Regions from separate parts of the Pseudoalteromonas aliena SW19 genome, predicted to be linked through region 1. Evidence: predicted binding sites of a transcription regulator. Region 1 holds the regulator's gene; each other region holds the start of a gene.
What was found. Region 1 encodes ArgR, which controls arginine synthesis, uptake and breakdown. Its sites were predicted from a motif close to ANTGAATANNTATTCANT; they were not measured.
Positions count from the first base shown of each region.

Region 2: PALI_RS02430 (OadG family protein) is a predicted target of ArgR. The motif match lies at 1,278-1,295, and genes of this name have one in related genera.
Region 3: PALI_RS18645 (arginase family protein) is a predicted target of ArgR. The motif match lies at 1,275-1,292, and genes of this name have one in related genera.

Region 1 is NZ_AQGU01000022.1:195,603-197,882, forward strand. Features, by position in the region: gene mdh (malate dehydrogenase) at 1-490, opposite strand, end outside; gene PALI_RS03110 (hypothetical protein) at 525-710, shown strand; gene argR (transcriptional regulator ArgR) at 716-1,183, shown strand; gene PALI_RS03120 (Dyp-type peroxidase) at 1,358-2,257, opposite strand.
Region 2 is NZ_AQGU01000022.1:55,970-58,249, reverse strand. Features, by position in the region: gene PALI_RS02445 (YcxB family protein) at 1-270, opposite strand, end outside; gene PALI_RS02440 (hypothetical protein) at 404-595, opposite strand; gene PALI_RS02435 (DUF1328 family protein) at 649-822, opposite strand; gene PALI_RS02430 (OadG family protein) at 1,339-1,584, shown strand; gene oadA (sodium-extruding oxaloacetate decarboxylase subunit alpha) at 1,596-2,280, shown strand, end outside.
Region 3 is NZ_AQGU01000029.1:507,389-509,668, forward strand. Features, by position in the region: gene cdd (cytidine deaminase) at 1-70, shown strand, start outside; gene udp (uridine phosphorylase) at 124-879, opposite strand; gene PALI_RS18645 (arginase family protein) at 1,336-2,280, shown strand, end outside.

The DNA.
Region 1 (2,280 bases):
CGCCTTTTAGCTCAGCAACAAATGCTTCTGAACGAATAACGTCAAGCGTAGTAATACCGAATACGCGTTTAGCGTCGTAAGTACCCGCTTTTTTGAATACTTCAGCAACAATTGGAACGGTGCCGTTTACTGGGTTAGTAATAATACCAACTAACGCTTTAGGACAGCTAGCAACAATGCCTTCTGCTAACGTTTTGATGATACCAGCATTCACATTAAATAAATCAGCACGGTCCATGCCTGGTTTACGTGGCATACCCGCTGGAATAAGAACGATGTCAGAGCCTTCAAGCGCTTTGTTTAGTTCATCTGCGCCAAAACCTGCTACTTTAACATCTGTTGGGATGTGAGAAAGGTCAACCGCAACACCTGGTACTACTGGTGCAACATCATAAAGTGATAATTCAGAGCCAGCTGGTAAGCCTGTTTTTAATAATAAAGACAACGCTTGGCCGATACCGCCTGCAGCACCTAATACAGCAACTTTCATTGGAATTCTCCGTCATTTGAGGTAGGAAATATTTGTGGCTCTTAAGATAATGAAATTAGCGACTAAAAACAAATTTATCCTGTGTATTTCAGGTATATTTTCGACCATAGTTGTAAACTTTATTGGTTTATCGCATCAAACTGGCAAGTTAACTAAACAACTACTGCATAATTATTCATTATTGTGTAGAATTTACGACATAAATAACAAAAATGAATAAAGACTATGCAACCGCAAGATAAACAAGAAGCACTGGTAAAAGCATTTAAATCACTTTTAAAAGAAGAGAACTTTGGCTCTCAAGGCGAAATAGTTGACGCGTTAAAAGAGCAAGGTTTTGATAATATCAGCCAAAGCAAAGTATCTCGGATGCTAAGTAAGTTTGGTGCGGTACGTACACGTAACGCTAAACAAGAAATGGTCTACTGTTTACCTGCAGAAATGGGCGTTCCTACGGCAAAGAGCCCATTACGCCAATTAGTAATCGACATTATGCACAACGAAATGATGATCATTATTCGCACAAGCCCAGGGGCTGCTCAACTTATTGCGCGTTTACTCGATTCGTTAGGTAAAGCAGATGGCGTGCTAGGGACCATTGCAGGCGACGATACAATATTCATTGCACCTGCAAAAATATCTGAAATAGACGTCACACTAGAGCGCGTAAGACTATTATTCGATAACGTTTAATACCAACCGGCTTATATATGGGGTCTATTTAACGATAAGGAAATTGCGCTATAACTAGGCAAGGATTTTTATATCTAGTTGTTCTAAATAAAAAATTTTTAACAACGTTATAGAGTGATTTAATTCGTTAACTTGTTCAGATATTTATACCGGTTGGTATAACAAGCTAAAAAATTAAAGCTGCTTTAAAAATCCTATAGAGGGTGCAAAAAAAGCAGATCCCATGTCGGCTTGAGTGAAATCAAGCCACTGATCATAACACTCTTTCTCACCTAAACGGCTTTTCAGTACTTTTTCAAATGCTGTTCCTGTCGAGGCGCAGGAAATAGATAACATCCCTTGCTCGTAAACATCACCGTAAGGCATGCTCTGATTTAATAATAGCGGTTGCCCGCTTTCGTCTTTTAGCTCGCTACGCACAGCATGAGAGGTTTCTACAGTAGGTGTAATAAGCGTATTATCAAGACGCGTACGCCCCATTATTTGCTCTTGCTCACTCAATGATAAGTGCTGCCACATTGTTAAATCGTGCTTATAACGCTGCACATGAATATAGCTGCCTTGATCTTCAAAGCTCCCCTGTTTATTTACAAGGGCCGTAGCACGTTTCTTTCTTCCAAGGGCTGTGTCGCCTCCATAAATGAAGCCGTTAAAATCTCGGCCATCCAAAAACCGAAAATTACGAATTTGCTCCACCAGCTCAACATCGGGGGCAAATAATTTTAAAATTTGCAGTGCAAATAAATGATTAACGTCTTCTCGGTCTGAGCGTATTTGTACAAATAAATCACACGGCTGCACGCTCATATGATGATCGCTGTGATTTATATTAGGAAAGCTCTGTAATTCACTTGGGATATATTCAGGCAAGATATGCGGCCAGTACTGTGCGCCGATAGCAAGCATGCATGACAGCATTGATTCAGAAAATTGGTCGCTAAACTCTTCTTCTATTGCACTAACTTGCTTTAGTTTTGCGCGCAGAGACTCATCTTGGCCATCAAACACATTAAAAAATAAATGCAAACCGTGTAAGTTTGCCTCAGCACAAATCCCCGACTGCGCTTGCGCCATTGTCATTCCTTAGCTTATAAACG
Region 2 (2,280 bases), 140 kb from region 1:
TACTTCTGAGCCCGAAGCTCTACTAAGCATTTGTCTGGTTACCCACCAAGGTCTGCGATAGTAAAAAGCGACGCACTCTAGTACACCAAGCATAATCAAAAACGATCCTAAGTAGTGATCATTTAACCCATAAATACCAAATAAACCAAGTGCAACGAGCAACACAAGTAAAAAATACTTAGGTTTTGCACGTTTACTGTAAGGCAGTGATTCATCAAAGCACTCGTAAAAATAGGGTTTATCGAGTGTGTAGGTCGTTGTAAATGCCATATTATCTTATTTAAAGTATCATTTTTTTCTATTTTAACAAGCTAACCTCTAAATGAGCAGCTTTATAGTCAGTGATTTTATTGTAGACACAAAAAAACGGCTCTTGAGCCGTTTTTTAGCGGTGCTAAAAGTATTAACAGTTAGTTTCTTCAGCGTTTACGCCTTCTTTAACTTCTTCGCATGCATCTTCTACTTTGTTCTGCACGTCAGTTACTGCTTCGTCAATACGTTCGCCTGCGTCTTCCGCATGGTTGTCTTCACAACCCATGATGAAAAAACTTGCGAATAGACCAATTAGTGCTGCTTTTAAAGTTGTAGATTTCATAATGTGATTCCTTGTAAGTTTAAATTAAATTTTAGTGTTAGTTAGTGCTTTATCTACCTGGGAGATTTTCCACGTAGTGCACCTGAAACTAATGAAATCACTAAAAGTACTATAAAGATAAAAAATATAATTTTTGCTATACCAGCTGCGGCACCTGCGATGCCACCAAAACCTAACACTGCAGCGATTAAAGCAATAACTAGAAATGTAATTGTCCAGCGTAACATTGTTTTCTCCTTGGTTTATAAATTTTGCTCACAATAACTAATGCCAGTTACATGCCAATATTTATTTTTGTTTAATATCATGCGGTTATGGTTTTTGTGTGTGTTTGATTTTTAATTGGTTAGTAACTTTTACGCTTTGTTATGTAACTTATTCACACTACTGAAAACTACTGATAAATATTTACTGGATATATTTTATTTGGTAAGACCAATTTGCAATTGTGAGGTTTCTTTATGATTTTTATAATTTTTAATGTCTATTTTTACTAGGTTAAATAGTTAATTAACAACTTATATATAATTTTTAGCTATAGTTGTTATTCACTCTATGTATTGTAGGTCCTGTTTTTGTTGGCCTACAGCATGTAAATTAATTGGGTGGCATGTTGTTTTAAGATTAATTGGTTTTACCAATTTACAAGGTGTAGACAAAGTTATTGGTTTTGTTATCATCCAGTGAATAAATATTTAATTAAATTGATTTTTTATTTCAATGTAGGTTTCAAGGGGAAATAAATGGATATAGGTGCTCTACTCACAACAGCTGGTAGTTTAATGCTCACCGGTATGGTTGGGGTGTTTGTATTTCTGTCGATATTAATTGGTGCAGTAACGCTTATGTCAAGTTTGGTAACGCGCTTTAGCGAACCAGAGGTAGCAATACCAGCTAAATCGCCGTCTTTTAAATCTCAAGGTGTGCCTAATGAGCACATCGCTGCTATTAGTGCTGCCATTGCTCAGTACAAATCAAATAATAAATAAGGGGCATATTCATGGCTAAATTAAAATTAACAGAATTGGTATTACGCGACGCGCACCAATCATTACTCGCAACCCGAATGCGCCTTGACGATATGCTGCCAATTGCTAGTAAATTAGATAACGCAGGTTATTGGTCTATTGAATCGTGGGGTGGTGCTACATTTGATTCGTGTATTCGTTATTTAGGCGAAGACCCATGGGAACGTATTCGTGCACTTAAAAAAGCAATGCCTAATACTAAGCAGCAAATGTTATTACGTGGTCAAAACTTATTAGGTTACCGCCATTACGCAGATGACGTGGTTGAAAAATTTGTAGAGCGCGCACATAAAAATGGTGTTGATGTTTTTCGTATTTTCGATGCAATGAACGATGTACGTAACCTTGAAACAGCGATTAAAGCGGCTATAAAAGTAGGCGCACATGCTCAAGGTACTATTTCTTATACTGTAAGTCCTGTACACACGCTTGATATGTGGCTAACGCTAGCTAAGCAATTAGAAGATTTAGGTTGTCACTCAATTTGTATTAAAGATATGGCGGGTTTATTAAAACCATACGACGCTGAAAAACTAATTAAAGCACTTAAAGAAACCGTATCGGTTCCTATTGCTATGCAGTGCCACGCTACAACTGGTTTAAGTACAGCAACTTATCAAAAGGCGATCGATGCGGGCATTGATATGCTTGATACCG
Region 3 (2,280 bases), on a different contig from region 1:
AAAGGCTGTGTTGGCTAGTTTTAGCAATTTACCCGCACTTGAGATAATTAGCGCCCCACTTAAAGAGTGATCCGCATACAATAAAGCACAGCTAAAAGCTGTGCTTTATTGTAACAGCCGGTATTAATCAAGTAATACTTTAGCTGCTTCAAGTACGACAGCGACAGATTTTCGCTCTATTTCACCATGGTCAACATTTGGTATTTCTTGGCGAGTACGGTTGACAAGTACGCCTGCTACACAAGCTGCTTGTAAACCAAGTGCCGCGCACATAGTAAATAATGTCGCCGATTCCATTTCGTAGTTCATTACACCAAGCTTTTGCCATTCTTCACAGCTACCTTGGAATGCTTTTGGCACGTAACCAGAATGCGTATCGTAACGCTCTTGGCCTGGGTAGAACGTATCGCTTGAAGCTGTAATACCAATATGAAAATCGATATTCAAATTATTACATGCTTGTACCATTGCTTGTGTTGCATAAAAGTCAGACACAGCAGGGTAGCTAAGTGGTGCAAAATGCTGGCTAGCACCGTCTAAACGCACAGATGCTTGGCTAATTAAAATGTCACCTTCGTTTATATGTGGTTGAATAGCACCCGTTGTACCAATACGTAAAAATTTACGTACGCCAAGTTGCGCTAATTCTTCTACAGCAATAGACGTAGATGGACCACCAATACCCGTAGAACAAATAACCACAGAGTGACCATTAAGTTGGCCTAAATAAACATGGAATTCACGTGTTTGAGCAAGGCAGGTTGGATTGTCTAGGAATTGTGAAATGCGTGCAGCACGATCAGGGTCGCCCGGTACAATTGCAAGTTTTGCACCTTTAAGATCGTCAATACATAGTCCTAAGTGAAATACCTTTTCCATAGCTAAGCCTTTTTATAAAAATTGTTGTCAATCAAACATGATTGCTAGAAACGTTTATCAAGTACAGGACGATTGTCCGTTTTATTCTAACTGTTCAAAATTAAGTATGAATATTTTAAAGTGTTAATTTGATTTATTCATCAACAATGAATATTCAATCAAGCATCTATATGCGCGGCCATACGGTGTGGTTGACATGTTTAAGCAGACATAATAAGTATCACTCAAGCGCGTAACTAAAATTAAATAAGCCCTAGCTGTAAATTACTAAAGTTTAATTAATTCAATTGATTGTATTAGCTTTAACTATTTTTAAGCAAATGTACTTATACGGATCAGGCACGGACTTATTAAGCAAAATAGAATTTATTTAAAGTTTAGGCATTTTTAAATATTTTGCATAACTAATCAAAATTAGTTAGTTGCGGACAGAACAAAAAATCGTAAGGGTTTATTATGAGCACACAATTTCAAGCATTTAAAAACAAAGTTGAGCACTGCTTGTGCGCACCAGGTGATGGTGTATACACGGTAAATACAGCCAAAGAGCGAAAAGCAGCACTGAGAAATAAACTTTACGGGCAAACTGAAAACGTTGATAACCTATGGCGTGAGTCGTTAAATAAATTACCAAATTCCCCGCATAAAGCGGTTATGTTAGGTATTAGCTCTGATTGCGGTGGCGGTATTTTACGTGGCGCAAATTGGGGACCGTTATTTGTGCGCTCAGCATTGATTGATCAACAACCACAGTGCCATTCGTTTGATTTGGGTGATGTGCGTGTAATTCCACATTTATTGCATGACAAATACCTAAATGATGCAACAATTTCTAACTGCCAAAAAGCGTTATACGGTAATGAAGATAATGATTATTATGTGAGCCCATTATCGATTACTGAAGACGTATGCGACAGCTTTTACGCAACATTTACAGACAAAGGCATATTTGGTATTGGTGGCGATCACTCAATTAGTTATCCACTGACTAAAGCGTACTTAAAAGCTAAGCGTGAGCAGGGCAAACGCACTGCTATTATTCACTTTGACGCGCATACAGATTTACTCGTTGAACGCTTAGGTATTGATTTATGTTTTGGCTCGTGGTGTACACATATTTTAGAGTTTTTACCGGCACCGCATCATTTAATTCAATTTGGTATTCGTTCAAGCGGTAAGCCAAAAGCGCACTGGGAAAGTACGTTTGGTGTTAAGCAACATTGGGCACATGAAATCATAGAACGTGGCGCAGCCGCAGTTGCTGCTGAGGCTATTGCACAATTAAAAGCTGATAACGTTGATGAAGTGTATGTTAGTTTTGATATTGATGCGCTGGACGCTGAGTTTGCATCTGCTACGGGTACGCCAGAAGATAACGGTTTAACACCGCAACATGCGCTT